DNA from 3 places in the Mesorhizobium sp. WSM4307 genome. Region 2 is predicted to be linked to each of the others. Evidence: predicted binding sites of a transcription regulator. Region 2 holds the regulator's gene; each other region holds the start of a gene.
What was found. Region 2 encodes PhoB, which activates phosphate uptake and scavenging genes when phosphate is short. Its sites were predicted from a motif close to TGTCATNNANCTGTCAT; they were not measured.
Positions count from the first base shown of each region.

Region 1: FJV83_RS04810 (RNA degradosome polyphosphate kinase) is a predicted target of PhoB. The motif match lies at 2,861-2,877, and genes of this name have one in related genera.
Region 3: FJV83_RS09805 (alpha-D-ribose 1-methylphosphonate 5-triphosphate diphosphatase) is a predicted target of PhoB. The motif match lies at 4,337-4,353, and genes of this name have one in related genera.

Region 1 covers NZ_VFTB01000002.1:242,874-249,132, reverse strand. The annotation lists gene ppx (exopolyphosphatase) at 1-511, opposite strand, end outside; gene FJV83_RS04810 (RNA degradosome polyphosphate kinase) at 511-2,712, opposite strand; gene FJV83_RS04805 (zinc-finger domain-containing protein) at 2,941-3,186, shown strand; gene FJV83_RS04800 (FAD-dependent monooxygenase) at 3,206-4,444, shown strand; gene FJV83_RS04795 (TIGR02117 family protein) at 4,510-5,175, opposite strand; gene FJV83_RS04790 (amino acid ABC transporter ATP-binding protein) at 5,269-6,072, opposite strand; gene FJV83_RS04785 (amino acid ABC transporter permease) at 6,096-6,259, opposite strand, start outside.
Region 2 covers NZ_VFTB01000010.1:102,801-109,059, reverse strand. The annotation lists gene FJV83_RS24300 (ROK family protein) at 236-1,480, shown strand; gene FJV83_RS24295 (hypothetical protein) at 1,570-1,833, shown strand; gene phoB (phosphate regulon transcriptional regulator PhoB) at 1,922-2,611, opposite strand; gene phoU (phosphate signaling complex protein PhoU) at 2,631-3,338, opposite strand; gene pstB (phosphate ABC transporter ATP-binding protein PstB) at 3,364-4,167, opposite strand; gene pstA (phosphate ABC transporter permease PstA) at 4,164-5,015, opposite strand; gene pstC (phosphate ABC transporter permease subunit PstC) at 5,019-6,002, opposite strand; gene pstS (phosphate ABC transporter substrate-binding protein PstS) at 6,069-6,259, opposite strand, start outside.
Region 3 covers NZ_VFTB01000003.1:586,600-592,858, reverse strand. The annotation lists gene FJV83_RS09825 (EAL domain-containing protein) at 1-1,835, opposite strand, end outside; gene FJV83_RS09820 (class I SAM-dependent methyltransferase) at 2,154-3,188, shown strand; gene FJV83_RS09815 (hypothetical protein) at 3,161-3,415, opposite strand; gene FJV83_RS09810 (PfkB family carbohydrate kinase) at 3,500-4,312, shown strand; gene FJV83_RS09805 (alpha-D-ribose 1-methylphosphonate 5-triphosphate diphosphatase) at 4,537-5,763, shown strand; gene FJV83_RS09800 (hypothetical protein) at 5,834-6,034, opposite strand.

The DNA of each region.
Region 1 (6,259 bases), on a different contig from region 2:
GGCCACCGAGCGGAAGCGTGATGCCGTCGCCGATCGCCTCGCCATTGACGTCGACCAGTTCGAGACTGCCGCCGCCCAGATCGCCGGCGATGCCATTGGCCGGGTGGAAACCGGAGATGACGCCGAGGGCCGAATAATAGGCCTCCTGGCGCCCGCTGATCACGCGGATCTCGGTCTTGAGGACCTCTTCGGCGCGATGGATGAAATCCGGACCGTTGATCGCCTCGCGCGCCGCGGCGGTGGCCAGGACATAAATATGCTCGGCGCCAGCCTGATCGGACAGCGCGCGAAAGCGGCGGAACTCTTCCATCGAGCGGGTCACCGCCTCGGGGTCGAGCTTTCCGGTCGAAACGATGCCGCGGCCAAGACCGGCGAGCATCTTTTCGTTGAACAGCATGGTCGGCGAGCGCGCCAGCCCTTCATAGACGACGAGGCGAATCGAATTCGACCCGATGTCGATGATGGATAGCGGTCGGCGGTCCTGCAGCCGGCCCTGGGAATCAGACAGCATCAGGTGGACGCTGCAGCGTTCTTCTTGCGGCGCTTGAACTGCGCAATGCGCTTGGGCGCATGCGACTTCAGCGCGTCACCCCGTCCCGACAGGCTCGGATTGGTCATGAAATATTCCTGCGCGTTGAACGGTTCCTCGCCCTCTTCCAGCACCACGCGCCGGGAGGTTCCATCAGCCAATACGTCGAAACTTTGCTGATTGTCCATGATGTTGCCCAGCATGATCTGGCCCAAAACCTGTTCATGCACAGTTGGATTGATGATCGGCACCATGGTCTCGACGCGACGGTCGAGATTGCGCGGCATCAGGTCGGCGGAGGAGATGTAGACGATCGCCTCGTCCGAGGGCAGGCCATAGCCATTGCCAAAACAATAGATACGGCTGTGTTCAAGGAAGCGGCCGACGATCGACTTGACCCTGATGTTTTCCGACAGGCCCGGCACCTGCGGCCGCAGACAGCATATGCCGCGCACGACGAGGTCGATCTCGACCCCGGTGCGGCTGGCATCATAGAGCGCGTCAATGATGATCGGGTCGACCAGCGCGTTCATCTTCATCCAGATGCGCGCCGGCTTTCCCTCCAGCGCATGCGCGACTTCGTCGGAAATGTGCTGCAGGATGCGGTTGCGCAGCGTGAATGGCGAGATAGCCAGCCGCATTTCGGCGGTCGGCTCGGCATAACCGGTGATGAAATTGAACAGCTGGGCGACGTCGCGGGCGATCGTCGGATCGGTGGTGAAGAAGGACAGGTCGGTGTAGATGCGCGCGGTGACCGGATGGTAGTTGCCGGTGCCCAGATGCACGTAGTTGCGCAGCTTGCCATCCTCGCGCCGCACCACCAGCGACATTTTCGCGTGGGTCTTCAACTCGAGGAACCCGAACACGACCTGCACGCCGGCGCGCTCGAGGTCGCGCGCCCAGCGGATGTTGGCCTCCTCGTCGAAACGCGCCTTAAGCTCGACCAACGCGGTCACCGACTTGCCGGCTTCGGCCGCGTCGACCAGCGCGCGCACGATCGGGCTGTCGTTGGAGGTTCGGTAAAGCGTCTGCTTGATCGCCACCACTTCCGGATCGGCCATCGCCTGGCGCAGGAACTGCACAACGACGTCGAAGGATTCGTAGGGGTGGTGGACGATGATGTCCTTCTCGCGGATAGCGGCAAAGCAGTCGCCGCCATGCTCGCGGATACGCTCAGGAAAGCGCGGATTGTAGGGGGTGAACTTCAGGTCGTCGCGGGGGACGGAGACGATCTCGGAGATCTGGCTGAGCGCCAGCGGACCGGTCAGCACGCTGATGCGGCTGGACGAGACGCCGAGCTCACCGGCCACGAAATCGCGCAGTTCAGCAGGCATCAGCCTGTCGAACTCGATGCGGATCACCGAGCCGCGGCGGCGGCGCTTCAGCGCCGTCTCGAACAGGCGCACCAGATCTTCCGATTCCTCCTCGACCTCGATATCGCTGTCGCGGATGATGCGGAATGTGCCGGAACCCTTGACTTCATAACCCGGAAACAGCTTGCCGATATAGAGACCGACCGCCTCCTCAAGCGGGATGAAGCGGACATGGTGCTTGCGATCGGGAAGCCGGATGAAGCGCTTCAGCGCCACCGGCAGACGCAGGAGCGCGCTCATCTCCTCGCCATTCTTGCGGTGGCGCAGCTGCAGCGCCATCGAGAAGCCGAGATTGGGAATGAACGGGAACGGATGCGCCGGGTCGATCGACAGCGGGGTAAGCACCGGAAACACCTGGTCCTGGAAATGCTCTTCCAGCCAGACCTTCTCGTCCTTGGTCAGCGCATCGCGCGTGATGCTCTCAATGCCTTCCTTGTTGAGCAGCACGGTAAGCGCCGAAAGGCTCTTCTGCTGGTCTTCCTGCAGCCGCTCGACCTCGCGCAGCAGCTGTTCGAGCTGCTGTTCGGGGGTGCGGCCGTCAGGGCTTTTCAGCGTAATGCCTTCGCGCACCTGGCCGGCGAGGCCGGCGACACGCACCATGAAGAATTCATCGAGATTGGCGGCGGAGATCGACAGGAAGCGGACGCGTTCCAGCAGCGGATGGTGGGTGTTCAGCGATTCCTCGAGAACGCGGCGATTGAATTGCAGCCAGGAAAACTCACGGTTGACGAAGCGATCCGGGTTGCCGCCCTCTGAATTGGCCACCTCGACATTGACGAATTCGCTCTGCACCGGCTTCAGTTCGTTCATTGTCCCTGCCCACAACCGTTCCCTTGGAGCGCCGCCAGACGACGATGAACGCTCAAACATGCCTTCGTGAAGCGTGATCAGTCGCGGAATCGCTTGGCATCCGCGGTCACACGCTTAACCGGCTCAACTTATCCTCTGACAGGGTTTTGCGACAGTTTCATTTCATCGATCTTGCAAAGAGACCTGTTATGATCCAGATGCATGCGAGACTGCGTTAAGGAGACGACGATGGCAGGCGGTTCCATTCCCCATTTCCAGAACGATGCCGGCCATCCGGCGATCGACATCGGGGTCAAGGAATTCATGTGCACGGGCGCCAATCCGCCTTTCGACCACCCGCATGTGTTTCTCGACATGGGCGACGACAATGAAAAAGTCTGCCCCTATTGCTCGACGCTTTACCGCTATTCGCCGAAGCTGAAGGCAACGGAAACGCTGCCGGCAGGCTGCCTTTACATCGACCAGGCCGCTTGAATCTTTCCCGACGGACCTGATGGACGACCAGCGCTCCCGGCAAATCGTCATCGCCGGAGCGGGCGTCGCAGGGCTGACTGCCGCACTTGCTTTTGCCAAACGCGGCTATCGCGTGCAGGTGTTCGAGCAAGCACCGCGCCTGGAAGCCGTAGGCGCCGGCCTCCAACTTTCTCCCAACGCCACACGCATCCTGCGTGACCTCAGCGTGCTCGACCGGCTGCTGCCGGCGACGGTGCGGCCAGAGGCCGTGGTGCTGAGGGATGCCAGAACGTTACGCCAATTGGCGCGCGTGCCGTTGGGACAATCAGGTGAAAGCCGCTGGGGCGCTCCCTATCTCGTCGCCCATCGCGCCGACCTGCAGACTGCGCTGATGGCGTGTGTGGCAGAGATGCCTGATGTCCATCTCACGCTCGGGGCGCGCGTCGAAAAAATTGCGACTGGCGGCCATGGTGTCACGGCGACCGTCGAGATCGGCGGCAAGACGGCAGAGGAACGGGGCTCCTTGCTGGTCGGCGCCGATGGCGTCTGGTCGTCGGTGCGCGCGCTTGTCGATGCAAAAAGGATGGCATCGCCAAGAAGCCGTTTTTCGGGAGAGCTGGCCTGGCGCACCACCGTTGCGGCCGACAGCAGCGCCGGGCAAGCCTTTGCCTCGATCGGCGCGGCCGATTGCGTCACGACTTTCCTGCATCCGGGTTTCCATATGGTCGCCTATCCCGTCAGCAAGGGCGACGCCTTCAATCTCGTCGCCTTCACCAAAGGCGAGCGCATCGCCGAGGGCTGGTCCGGCCGTGCCGATCCCGGCATCCTGTCTGCCGCCATGCGCGGCACCGCGCCAGGACTCGTCAAGCTGGTGGAAATGGCCGGCCCATGGTTGACCTGGCCGCTGCACACCGTGGAGCAGAAGCAGCCCTGGACAATGCCAACCGGCATTGCGCTGATCGGCGATGCCGCGCATGCGATGACGCCGTTCGCCGCGCAGGGCGCGGCAATGGCAATCGAGGATGCCGCGACGCTTGCCACGCTGGTCGCCGACTTTCGCGCCGATCCGCGCCAAAGCCTCACCATCTGGGAAAATCTCCGGCGACCGCGCGTGGAGAAGGTCCTTAAGCGTGGCGCGCTCAACCGGCTTGCCTGGCACGCCCGAGGCCCGGTGGCGCTGGCCCGCAACCTCGTGCTGGCGACGCGGCCGGCGGAGAAGCTCGCTGCCGACCTCGACTGGCTTTATGGTTGGGAGGAACCGAAGGTCGTCAGGCGGTAGGTGTCGAGGCAATAGAACCGGATAGCTTTGGCGCCAGCGCCAGATCTTGGAACCATCGCGGAGTCTCAATTGTACAGCCGCATCGACCATCCCAGCGACACCGGCAGCGGGTTCCACCAGCCGGTGCGCAGGCCGGCGGTACGCAACGCTGCGGCGGTCCAGGTGTTGCAGCCGACCACCGCATTGAAATGGCCGTTCGCCTCATAGAAGCGGTCGAAGCTGGAGTAGGCCGCATTCTCGATAACGATCGGGCCGCCAGGCCCCTGCTGAAAACTGGCTTCGATGAAATCGAGCAGCGCCGCGAACTGATCATCACCAATGTCGAAGCCGGCAACATCGGGATGCGGTTCGACGATAGCGCCAGCGACATCCACATGCATGACCGAGGCGTCGAGGGTCAGCGCCTTCATCACCGGAACGGCCTTGAGCTCGGACCATGTCGGTGTTTCCAGATAGAAGGCGCGGCCGCCCCAACCGAAGACGATGTAGCGCACTTCCGGCGCATCGGACGGCAGCCCGGCGTCTGCCAGGAAGTGGAAGCGCTTGCGTATGGCGGCGTCCGCCGGAATGGCGATATCGGTATGGATCGGGTTCTTCAGCACCAGTATATGCCGCGTGCCCTCGCCCGCCGACGCCGCCGGCCAGAGCGGGCGCGGCACCAGCGTGCCGAGGGTCGCCGCAAGCACGATCGCGGCCAGCACCATGAAGAGGAAACGCAGAACTTTTCTCATCGATGACGCCCCGCCGCCAACCGCATCAGCCGATCCACAAGCAAAGAGCCCGGCCGCATTGCGGCCGGGCTCTTGCGCTCGGTGTGGAACCGCTCAGTGCAGGATCTGACTGAGGAACAGTTTCGTGCGCTCGTGGCGCGGGTGGTCGAAGAACTCGGCCGGCGTGTTCTGCTCGACGATCTGGCCCTGATCCATGAAGATCACGCGGTTGGCGACTTTCCGCGCAAAGCCCATCTCGTGGGTGACGCACAGCATGGTCATGCCTTCCTCGGCCAGACCAACCATCGTCTCCAGCACTTCCTTGATCATTTCCGGGTCGAGCGCCGAGGTCGGCTCATCGAACAGCATGATGCGCGGGTTCATGCACAGCGAACGCGCGATGGCCACGCGCTGCTGCTGGCCGCCGGACAGCTGGCCGGGATATTTGTTGGCCTGTTCCGGGATCTTGACCCGCTTGAGGAAGTGCATGGCGATTTCCTCGGCCTGCTTCTTCGGTGTCTTGCGCACCCAGATCGGCGCCAGCGTGCAGTTCTCCAGGATGGTCAAGTGGGGGAACAGGTTGAAGTGCTGGAACACCATGCCGACCTCGCGGCGCACCTCGTCGATCTTCTTCAGATCGTTGGTCAGTTCCTTGCCGTCGACGATGATCTTGCCCTTCTGATGCTCTTCCAGCCGGTTGATGCAGCGGATCATCGTCGATTTGCCGGAACCCGACGGGCCGCAGATGACGATGCGCTCGCCGCGCATCACCTTGAGGTTGATATCCTTCAGCACATGGAACTCGCCGTACCATTTGTGCATGGCGATGATGTCGATGGCGACATCGGTGGTCGAGATGTGCATCTTGGCGGCGTTGACCTTGATCTCTTCGGCGCTGACGGCGTTTTCGGTGGCCATGACAGGGTCCCCTTATTCTTTTGTTAGCGTTTGTGGCCGGTGTCGAGCCGGCGTTCAGTGTACATTGAATAGCGCGACATGCCGAAGCAAAACAGCCAGAAGACGAAGGCGGCGAACACCAGGCCGGACCTGGCCGTTTGCGGCGTCGCCCAGTTGGCGTCCGAGAAGTTCTGCTTGACGACGCCAA
Region 2 (6,259 bases):
GGCCCTAAGGCCGGCACAGAGGCCCTATTTTTTCGAGCCTCGAAAAAACACTGATCCAACACCGGAACGCTGTCAACAACGATTCTGATGGATTTTGATGTCCCTCTGAATTTTTTTCGAGCTTCGCAATAAATAAATGACAGCACCGGCCGCTTCTGCCAGTATTTGACCGTGTCGCCGGCAGCGTTCGAGGGAGGCCGGAAGAACCGCGGCGACCGGGAGGATGTGAAAAAACATGTCGGTCGGAATCCGCCACGACGATCTGCGCCGGCGCAACCGCGCGATGGTGATCGCGGCCGTGCGCCAGGCTGGCCGGCCCTCACGCACCGAGATCGCCGCGACCACCGGCCTCAGCCATTCGACCATATCGGCGATTTCCTCAGACCTGATCGGCGAAGGCATCCTGGCCGAGGGCAAGCCGAGCGAGGCCGGCGCGCTGAAACGCGGCAGGCCGCAGGTCGGCCTCGGCCTCACTCCGGAGGCCGCGGCTGTGATGACCGTGGTGCTGTCGCTGAATTTCCTGTCGGTCGCAGTCATCGACTATGCCGGCCAGGTGATATCGGAAGAACAGCGCCGGCTGGACACGCTGACCATGTCGCGCGAGGCGCTGATCGGCGAATGCGTGGCCATCGTAAGGCGGCGCCTCGAGGATCCCGACATTGACGTGCGCAGCGTCGCCCGCATCGCGTTGGCGATCCAGGGCATCACCGATACCGAGGCCCGGGCGATGCTGTGGTCGCCGATCACGCCGCAGACCGACATCGCCTTCGCCGACATACTCGAAGCCGAGTTCGGCATCCCCGCCACCATGGAAAACGACTGCAACATGATGGCGGTGGCGCTGCGCAGGCGCGATCCCGAGCGCTACCGCGACGACTTCATCGCCATCCTGCTTTCGCACGGCATCGGCATGGGGCTGGTGCTGAAGGGCGAGCTGTTCACCGGCACCCATTCCTCGGGCGGCGAGTTCGGCCACATGATCCATCGGCCCGGCGGCGCGCTCTGCCGCTGCGGGCGGCGCGGCTGTGTCGAGGCCTATGCCGGCAATTACGCCATCTGGCGCAATGCCAGGCAGCTCGGCGAGGACACCGAGCCGGTGGCCGATGTCAGCGACGCGCAGATGCGGGCGCTGGCCGCGACGGCACGGGAACGGGACGGGCCCGAGCGCGAAGCCTATCGCAAGGCCGGCGAGGCACTGGGTTACGGCCTCGGCAGCCTGTTCGCGCTGATCGATCCGGCGCCCGTTGCCATGGTCGGCGTCAGCGCCGCCGCCTTCGATCTGATCGAGCCGGCATTGCGCGAGGCGATCGCCCAGACCGCCGGTGGTCAGCACTCGGAATCGATCTCCTTCGACACCGAACCGAACGAACTGCCGCTGATCCGCGAAGGTTGCGCCATGCGCGCGCTGACCTTCGTCGACCAGGAGATTTTCGCGCCGGGCGTGCAGGCAAGAACGGGTGCCGGAAAGAACGTTGCCTGACGGTCAGGGCGAAACTCGATCATTCTGAACGACCGCGTTCGGCCCGTTGCGACATCAATTGGCAATGTGTCTGCCTGTATGATCTGCTGATGTCCCGTTCGTTGGTGATCAACTTCAACATAGATCAGGCCGAGTTTTACGGCCTCGTCCATCGTGTTCGCAACTTCGGCGAGGACGTCTACCGCTTCCTGCGAACCAACGGCTGGGGCGAAATTATTATCGGCGAGGTCGACGCGGCCACTACGCAGCTGATCATTCGAGACATCAAACATTCAAAGCTCCAGCGCGTTGCTGTATGGGTCGAAGAGGAGATGAGGCGGCAACATCTGTTGGGAGAAGTCGAAGTCCGCTGATCACCCTCTTCACGGCATTGGCGACTACCTGCTGATTGGAGTTTCGATCTTGGAGCCTCATCCCGATTTTATCGGGATGAGGCAAGCTCTAGTCTTCCCGGATCGCGTAGCCCGCCCCACGAATGGTACGGATGACATCCGGCATGCGACCATTGTTGACCGCCTTGCGCAACCGGCCGACATGCACGTCCACGGTACGCTCGTCGATGTAGATCGTCTCGCCCCAGACATTGTCGAGCAGCTGGCTGCGCGAGAACACGCGGCCAGGATGGCGCATCATGAATTCGAGCAGGCGGAATTCGGTCGGCCCGAGCCGGATCTCGCTCTTCTTGCGGTAGACCCGGTGCGATTCACGGTCGAGCACGATATCGCCGACCTTGAGCACGCTGGACAGCACTTCCGGCTTGGCGCGGCGCAGCAGCGCCTTGATGCGGGCCATGAATTCCGGCGTCGAGAACGGCTTGACCAGATAGTCGTCGGCGCCGGTGGAAAGCCCGCGTACACGGTCGCTTTCCTCGCCCCGCGCGGTCAGCATGATGATCGGCAGCCGCTCGGTCTCGGGCCGCATCCGCAATCGCCGGCAGAGTTCGATGCCGGATACCGCCGGCACCATCCAGTCGAGCACGAGCAGGTCGGGCACGTTCTCCTGCAGGCGGATTTCGGCTTCGTCGCCGCGTGTCACCACCTCGACCTGGTAACCCTCCGATTCCAGATTGTAGCGGAGGAGCACGCCGAGCGGCTCCTCGTCCTCCACCACCATGATGCGTGGTGCGATCATCGGTTGGTTACCCCTGCGCTCAGGCCGCCGGCGCCGACATCGCCGTCTCGTCCTGTTTTGGACGGTTGGCGGGCAGCTGCGTGCCGGTCAGGACATAGTACGCATTCTCGGCGATATTGGTCACGTGGTCGCCGATGCGTTCGAGATTCTTGGCGCAGAACAACAGATGCGTGCAAGCCGTGATGTTGCGCGGATCTTCCATCATATAGGTCAGCAGTTCGCGGAAGACGGAGGTGTATTTGACGTCGATGCGCTCATCGTCGGCGCGCAGCTTCGCCAGTGCCGCGGCATCGCGCGCCGCATACTCCTCGATGACGCCCTGCACCTGGATCAGCACCAGCTGCGCCATGGCGTCGATGGAATGCGACAGGTCGCGCGGCGTGGCGCTGAGGCCGACAGTACCGACGCGCTTGGCGATGTTCTTGGCAAGGTCGCCAATGCGTTCGAGGTCGCCGGCCATGCGGATCGAGCCGACGACATGGCGCAGATCGTCGGCCATCGGCTGGCGCTTGGCGATCAGCGTGATGGCGCGGTCGTCGAGTTCGCGCTGGCGCGCATCCATGATGGCGTCGTCGGAGACGACGCGCTGGGCGAGCGCATTGTCGGAGTTCAGCAGCGCCTTGGTGGCGCCGCCGACCATCGAGCCGGCGAGATCGCCCATGTCGCTGATCAGCCTGCTGATCTGTCCGAGATCCTCGTCGAAGGCTGCGACTGTGTGTTCGGCCATGATCCTGGTCCTCGTATGCGTGCGATCAGCCGAAGCGGCCGGTTATGTAGTCTTGCGTGCGCTTCTCGCGGGGCGACGTGAAGATCTTCTCGGTGCGGTCGAATTCGACCAGTTCGCCCAGATACATGAAGGCGGTCTGCTTCGAGACGCGCGCCGCCTGCTGCATGTTGTGGGTGACGATGACGATCGTATAGTCGGCCTGCAGCTCGTCGATCAGCTCCTCGATCTTGGCGGTCGACAGCGGGTCGAGCGCCGAGGCAGGCTCGTCGAGCAGGATGACTTCTGGCTTCACCGCCACGGTGCGGGCGATGCACAGCCGCTGCTGCTGGCCGCCCGACAGGCTGAGGCCGCTAGCATTGAGCTTGTCCTTGACCTCGGTCCACAGTGCCGCGCGCTTGAGCGCCTGCTCGACGCGGCCGTCCATCTCGGCCTTGCTGATCTTCTCGTAGAGCCTGACGCCGAAAGCGATGTTCTCGTAGATCGACATCGGGAACGGCGTCGGCTTCTGGAACACCATGCCGATCTTGGTGCGCAGCAGGTTGAGGTCCTGCGAGCGGTCGAGAACGTTCTGGCCGTCGAGCAGCACCTGGCCCTCGGCGGTCTGCTTGGGATAAAGCTCGTAGATGCGGTTGAAGACGCGCAGCAGCGTCGACTTTCCGCAACCCGACGGGCCGATGAAGGCGGTGACGCTGCGCTCGGGCAGCGACAGCGTGATGTCCTTCAGCGCCTTCGACTGGCCGTAGTAGAAATTGAGGTTCTTGACCTCGATCTTGGCCTTGGTCGCCGCCTCTGCGGCGATCGTCATGTCTGGAGACAACATCTGGCTCATTTGTCCTCTCTGCGTCCGGTCAGGCTGCGCGCAAAGATGCTGAGCGCGAGAACCGTCAATGTGATTATGAGTGCACCGGTCCAGGCCAGCTGCTGCCATTCCTCATAGGGGCTGAGAGCGAACTGGAAGATGGTGACAGGCAGGCTGGCCATCGGCGCGTTGAGATTGCTCGACCAGAACTGGTTGTTCAGCGCCGTGAAAAGAAGCGGTGCGGTTTCGCCGGAGATGCGGGCGATGGCCAGCAATATGCCGGTGACGATGCCCGAAAGCGCGGCACGATAGGCAACCGAGCGGATGACCACCCAGCGCGGCGCGCCGATCGCGGTGCCGGCTTCGCGCAAGGCGTTGGGCACCAGGTTGAGCATGTCCTCGGTGGTGCGCACGACGACGGGGATGACCAGGATGGCGAGTGCCACGGCACCGGCGATCGCCGAGAAATGCCCCATCGGCCGCACCATCAGCTCATAGACGAACAGGCCGATGATGATCGACGGCGCCGACAGAAGGATGTCGTTGATGAAGCGGACCACCGTGGTGAGCTTCGAGAAGCGGCCATATTCGGCCATATAGGTGCCGGCCAGCACGCCGATCGGCGTGCCGACGATGATGCCGATGATGGTCATCACGATGCTGCCGTAGATGGCATTGAGCAGGCCGCCGGCGTCGCCGGGCGGCGGCGTCATTTCCGTGAAGACCGAGAGGGAGACGCCGGCCAGGCCCTTGTAGAGCAAGGCGCCAAGGATCAACGCCAGCCAGGCAAGGCCGATGCAGGCGGCGATGACGCACAGCGCCATCATCACGCCATTCTTGCGCTTGCGGCTCTGGTGAAGCGATGCGGCTGTCGACATCGGTCAGGCTCCCGTGCGGGCGTCGATGCGCATCAGCATGTAGCGGGCGATGGCAAGGATCAGGAAGGTGATAACGAACAGGATGAGGCCGAGCGCGACCAGCGAGGAAGTGTAGAGGTCGCCGACCGCTTCGGTGAATTCGTTGGCGATGGTCGCCGAGATGGTCGTTGCCGGCGCAAACAGCGACGTCGAGATGCGGTGCGCGTTGCCGATGACGAAGGTCACCGCCATCGTTTCACCGAGGGCGCGGCCGAGGGCGAGCATGACGCCGCCCATGATGCCGATGCGGGTGTAGGGAATAACGACCCGGCGCGTGACCTCCCAGGTCGTGCAGCCGATGCCATAGGCCGATTCCTTCAGCACCGACGGCACCGTATCGAAGACGTCCTTGGTGATCGAGGTGATGAAAGGCAGAATCATGATGGCCAGGATCATCGCCGAGGTCAGCAGGCCGATGCCGTAAGGAGGGCCTGCGAACAGGCTGTTGAGGCCCGGAATGCCGTGGAACACGCTGATGATGAAGGGCTGCACCGTCGTCTGCAGAAACGGCGCCAGCACGAACAGGCCCCAGATGCCGTAGATGATCGAAGGGATGCCCGCCAGCAGTTCAACCGCCATGCCGATCGGACGCCGCAGCGGGCGTGGGCAAAGCTCGGTGAGGAAGATGGCAATGCCGATGCCGAGCGGCACGGCGATCAGGATGGCGATGGCCGAGGTGATGATGGTGCCGTAGATCGGTGCCAGGGCGCCGAACTTCTCCGTCACCGGGTTCCAGCTTTCGCTGGTCAGGAAGGAAAAGCCGAAGGTCGACAGGGCTTGCCAGGAACCGGCAAACAGCGAGATCGCAACGCCGCCGAGCAGGACCAGCACCAATATCGCGGCGGCGCGGGTTGTCGCGTGGAAGATTGCGTCGGTCAGTGCGAACCGTCGAACGGTGGCATCGCGCGAACTTCTAACGGCTGGCAAGGCTTCCTGGACAGCGCTCATGTCAAGCTCGGCTCTTTCGGTTGAAGGAAAAGGAGCGCCGCGGGCGCGGCGCTCCTTTGGAGGATGTTACTCGCCAACGTAGACGGGCTTGCCGCCGGCCTGGATGTCGGCCTTCCACGAAGCCTTGACCAGGTCGACGACGCTGTCGGGGATCGAGACGTAGTCGAGCGCCTTGGCGGTTTCCTTGCCGTCCTTGTAGGCCCATGCAAAGAACTTCAGGGCTTCGCCGGTGGCAGCGGCATCATCCGGAGCCTTGT
Region 3 (6,259 bases), on a different contig from region 2:
TCGTCGGTTTCCACGCCTTCGACCAGGATCTGGTGGCCGCGATTGCGCACCAGCGCGATGATGTCCTGCAGCATGGCCATGCCCTTCGGGGTGCCGCAGTCGTGCAGGAACGAGCGGTCGATCTTCACCGTATCGAAATCGATCAGACGCAGCCACGAAAGACCGGCGAAGCCGGTGCCGAAATCGTCGAGCCAGATCTTGATGCCGAGCAGCTTCAGGTCGCTGATGCAGCGCAGGATGTCCGAATGCATCTCCATCTCGAGCCCTTCGGTGATCTCGAAGGCCAGCCTGTTGCCGGTCACGCCCGTCTCGCCCAGAATGGTCGCGACGGACGCGGCGAAGCCAGGCGTCTTGAGCTGGATCGGCGAGACGTTGACACTGACGAGAGGGACGTGATCATCCGCCAGCAGCTCGGCGCACACCGTCCGTATGGCCCAGCGGCCGAGTTCCAGGATCGCGCCGGTGCGTTCCGCCACGGGAATGAACAGGCTCGGCGGAACCAGGGTTCCGTCCAGCATCTTGAGACGCATCAGCGCCTCCACCGCTTCGACGCGGCCCGACACGACATCCTGGATGGGCTGGTAGACGAGTGAAACGAGGCCCTGGCCGATCGCGATCTTCAGCAACGCCGCGAGGTTCTCGCTCTCGTCGCTGCTCTGCGGATCGGTCGGGTCGAACAGCCTGGCGCAATTGCGGCCGCTGGCCTTTGCCAGATAGAGCGCGCGGTCCGCCTCGTGGATGATCTTCTCCAGCTTGGCGCCGGCCTGCACCCTGGTGAAGGCGGCGCCCACGCTCGCCGTCACGATCGAAATGCCGTCGCGCCTGAGCTCATGGGTGATCGCCAGGGTCTCCACCGTGCGGCAAATGGCTTCCGCCAGTTCCGCGACCTGATCCTTCTTGTCCATGCGGGCGAGCACGATGAATTCCTCGCCGCCATAACGCCCGATCGAGCCATTGTAGTTCTTGATCAGGTCGCTCAGCGCGTTGGCCACATGGATCAGGCAGCGGTCGCCTTCCTGGTGGCCGTAGCAATCATTGAACTTCTTGAAGAAGTCGACATCGATGAGGATGGCCGCGAAGCCGTTGCCAAGCTTTTGCCAGTCGCTCCAGTAATCGCGCAGCTTCTCGTCGATCGCGCGCCGGTTTTCCAGGCCGGTGAGCGGATCCGTCCGCGACAGTCTGAGCAGGGCCTTGCCGCGTTCGGTGGCCTCCTTGTGCTGGATCTTGGCTTCCAGCGCGTTCAGGAAGACGTTGTAGCGCTCCTCATTCAGCTTCCAGTTCACATAGGAGGTGAAGGTGAAGCACGAAACGTAGAACGTCCCGAACACCATCTTGTATGTCAGCGAGGCGGGCAGGAAATAGTTCACCACGTACAGGATGCACAATATGATCGTCGACGTTATGATCGACACCTTGAAGCTGAACGTGAAAAATAGATTGGCACTCATCATGAAAATGGTGCCGAACACCATGTAGTAGGCGACGGTTTCCTTGTTGGCGCCCAGGGATGCCGGGAACAACCAGCCGACATAGCCGAAGATGATCGCCGCGGCGCAGGTCACGTCGAGCCACTCCGTCGCCACGCCCCGGCGAAGCTGTGTTTCCAGGGTCAGCAGAGCGGTCAATCCGACCGCGAAGCGCGCCGTGATCGTGTAGGCCGCCACGTCGGGTATCAGCAGCAGGTCCGACACCGAAAACAGCACATAGATGACGACGGCGATCCAGAGCCCAGGCCTGGCGTCTTTCCTTCGCTTCGCCAGGGCTTCGGCGCGGTAGAGGATGCGCAGTTCCGCCACCCCCAGTTCCTGGCGCGGATCATACGGTTCCACATCCACCGTATCGGCCGATCTGGACGACGCGCGTTCGCTCACAAATCCCCGGGTTGGGGGATTTTGCGCTCCGAACTCTCTTCCAGCTTCTGCCCCCACGCAGGACGACTCCTTGGGACGCGACACGATCGCCACGCGGTAAAATGCGATGGCGCCAGACAAGTTTGCGTTAACTCGGACCCAGAATCTTATCCGCAATATCGCTAATAAACTGAGATGGTTAGCGGGAAATTAATCATAACAATAAAATGCGCCCGAAGCGCCGTTGGCAAATGGAGCATTCTACGCAATAAGTTAACTGACTGTTAACCAAGGAGTCCTGGTGTGCAAACCGTGTTCGATGGGCAAAGCCTGATTACCGCAGAGATTATCGCCGGCAGCCTGCCCCGGGGTAAGCTCGAGCATCACGGCGAAGAGTTCGAAACCGCACGTGCGGAACTGGCGCTCATCCTCCACGCCACACAGCAGCAGATCGAGCAGCAGAAATATCCCGCCGAGATCGTACGCCGGCTTCTGTCGCTGCTCAGCGCGCTGCGGGCCAAGGTGCATCCCGACGTCTGGCAGGCCTTGATACCGGTGGCCCAGAACCACCCGATCCTGAAGTATTTTCTGGAGGATCCGCTGACGAACTGGTCCTTCACCAAGCCCAGGGGCTATTCCGGCGACGCGCAGCTGCTCGACTACATCTATTGCGCCCCGCATGTTGCCGAGAGTGTGGCCAACGCCTCGGAGATCGGCAAGGCGCTCTACAGCCATACCCAGAACGTTCCGTCATGCGTGGCGGCACGCGAACGGCGCGATCTCCTGACCCGCTATGTCGACGAGGCGGCGGCCAAGAACGGACCCGAAACCGAGGTTCTGGCCATCGCCGCCGGCCATCTGCGCGAGGCCAATCGCTCCGTCGCTCTGGCCGAGGGCCGTCTCAAGCGCTGGGTTGCGCTCGACCAGGATCCGCAGAGCGTGGGGCTGATCGCACGCGACTTCCAGGGCACCGCGGTCGAGGCCGTCGACGGCTCGGTGCGGACCGTGCTGACGCGGGGCCACAAGCTCGGCAAGTTCGATCTCATCTACGCCTCGGGCCTCTACGATTACCTCCAGCACAATGTCGCCGTGAAACTCACCAAGACCTGCCTGCAGATGCTGAAGCCGAACGGCACATTCCTGTTCGCCAACTACGCCGAGGGCACCCCTGACGCCGGCTACCGCGAAACCTTCATGGACTGGGTGCTGCTGCTGCGCTCGGAGGTCGACATGTGGAACATCGTCAACGCCAGCGTCGACCGCAACGCGGTAGAGGCCAAGGTGTTCTTCGGCGAGAACCGCAACGTGCTTTACGCCGTGATTGAGAAGCGCGGGTAAGCAGGCGGCGCGGGCATCCGGGAATGCCTGCGTGAATTGTTGGCTGTGTTTGGCTGAGAGGCGACCTTCGCCTCCCGGCCGCTTTCCGCCTCATCGCGGTTCTGGGAAGCCCTGAGCGGTTCGTCGGGCAGGCGCAAGGCCATGGCGTGGACGGTGTCTCCGTCCGTGCCGACGCCGGAACGCTTGACGAAGACGCGCTTGTCGACGGTGACGCCGACCCCGGTCATAGTGCGCCAAGAGCATGCCCGTGCGGCCTCATCGCCGATGCACTGGCGCCAGGCCTGGCGACCGAAGACCGAACGCAGGGGATCATGAGCAGAGTCATCGTTGTCGGCCACGTCAATCACGACCAGGTCTGGTCGCTGTCTTCGCCCCTCGCCTCGGGCGCGCGCCTCACCTATTCCGATCGTGTTGTCAGGCTTGGCGGCGGCGGCTTCCACACCGGCACCCGGTTGGCGAAGCTCGGCAATGATGTCCGGCTGATCAGCAATCTGATGGACGACGGCCATGGCCGGGCGGCACTCGCCGAATTGCGGGCGAGCGGCATCGACACCGGCTACGTCACCATGTGGGCCGGCGAAACCCGGTTCACCGAAATCCTGCTCGAGCCGAACGGCGAGCGCACCATTTTGAACACCAGCGGCCAGCTGCGCCCTCTCTTCGCCGCACCGGAGCCTGTCAGTGGCGACGCCGCCTATCTCAACGCCCTGGTGCTCGACGACGGTCTTGTTGCCTCGCTGCGGACGATCCCGCTAGTGGTCTCGCAGTTTCCGCTGCGCAGCACCTCGCACCGCCCGGCCGACATCGTCATCGGATCGCGCGCCGACTTTCCCGGCGAGAACACGCACGCGATCTGGGAGCGGGCATCAAGGATTGCCGGGCCTCGCCTGAGGACGCTGGTGCTGACCGATGGAATGGGGCCGATCTCGCTCTATGACGGCAAGGCGCTCAATCACGTCACGCCGCTGAAGCAGGTCTCCGTGCCCGACACGATCGGCGCCGGCGACTGCTTTGCGGGGATCTTCCTGCACGGCCTGCTGCAAGGGCTGATCCCTGAGCTTTCCGCCGAACAGGCCAGCCGGCAAACCGCCGAATGGCTGTCGGAACGATCACGTACCGGCTGAATTAGTGGCTCCGGCAAGGCCGGCTTTCATGAAAATGTCATAAAAATCAAATGGAAACCGGCATTCGAGTGAACTAGAAAACATGTCCTGGAGAGATCGTGATCGAGGCGTCGGCAAGCCGGCGCATCGTCGCCATGATCGGCGTCTTCATCATCCCAACGATGTCGCCGACCTTGTCGCCCGCGCAATCCACCTTGAAATCGCTGCCTTGCAAGAGACATGACATGTGGCTGAGTGAATTCGAAATTGTCCTGCGCGACCGCGTCATCCCCAACGGCGCCGTCAGGATCGAGAACGGCCGGATCGCCGAGATTCGCGAGAAGCCTGTCGGGCACGCCGACATCGAGGGCGGCGGCCGCCTGCTGCTGCCCGGCTTCATCGACATGCATGGCGACATGGTGGAGAGGGAAGTCGAGCCGCGCATCGGCGTGCATGTGCCGATGCGGATCGGCATTGCCGAGCTCGACAAGAAGCTCGCCTCCTGCGGCATCACCACCGCCTATGCCGCGCTCTCCTTCATCGGCGCCAGCGTCACCAGCGGCGTGCTGCGCTCGGAAGACCATACGACAGAAATCATCGGCACCATTGCCGGGTTGAAGGACCATCTGTTGGTCGACCACCGCATCCATGCCCGCTTCGAAGTGACCTTCACCCCGGCGCTTCCCACGCTGCGGAAGCTGATGGACGCCGGCAGGCTGCACCTGATCTCGCTGATGGACCACACGCCCGGACAGGGTCAATACCGCGACGTCGAGCTCTACATTGCCCGCATCGCCAAGGAGCGCGGCATGTCGGTTGCCGCGGCCTCCGAGGTCGTCGGCAAGCGCATGGCGGGCCGCGAAGGGCAAGGCGATGTGCTGAACGCCCTGCAGGACCTGTCGGCGCGAGCCCGGGCCGCCGGCATCGTGCTCGCCTCGCATGACGACGACACGCTGGAAAAGGTCGAACTGGTGCATGGCCTGGGCGCCGCGCTCAGCGAATTCCCGGTGACCCTGGAAGCGGCGCAGGAGGCCCGCAGGCTCGGCATGCATACCGCCATGGGGGCGCCCAACGCGCTGCGCGGCGAGTCCTATTCCGGCAATCTTTCCGCCCGGCAGGCCTATGAGGCCGGCTTGCTCGACATGCTGGCCAGCGACTACCATCCGGCGTCCATCCTGCCGGCCGTGCTCGGCCTGGCGGAGCTGCGAGGCAATGGCCTCGCGGCGGCGGCGGCGCTGACAAGCGCCAACCCGGCCAACGCCCTGGGGCTCACCGATCGCGGCGCCATCGAGCCCGGCCTTCTGGCCGATTTCGTGGTGGCCGACCGCCATCCCGTGCCACGCGTCCGCGCCACCTTCCGCGCCGGCCGCATGATCTACGGTGATGGCACGCTTGCACCAGCGGGCAAGGCAGAACGCGTTGGCCCGGTCGCGGCTGAACGGCTACCTGCTGCCGCCCGGGAAAGCGCGTAGCGCTTTCCCGGGGAATTGCATCAAAACAAGGTTGGAGCAGTTCGCCGTTTCCGGGAAACGGTGAACTGCTCTAAACGTCGAGCACGACCGTCATGCCGCGCACCTCGGCCATTTCCAGCAGCATGTCCTGCAAGGTTTCGATGGTGTGCGCCGCGCCGGTCAATGCCAGCAACTCGGTGATACTCTCTCTCATCGAAATGACCGCGACTCCGGTCTTCTCGGAAAGCAGCCGTCCGATGGCTGTGCGGATCATGGCATTGTGGTCAGGCATGATTCCCCCCTTTCATGCTGGATGACGGTAAAAGCCTTCTCAAACGGCATGCTTTTCCACAACTTCTGCGAGCTTTAGCTTACGCTTGCAAGCCGTTTTGGTATGTCTGATCTCCAGTATTTTTCTGACAGTTGCTCGGCGGCGACAGCGACGGCAGCACCCATGGATTGCCGCTTGGCGGCAAACGGGCCGGCGGCGGTGCCGACAGAGCCTGGTGAGAGCCCC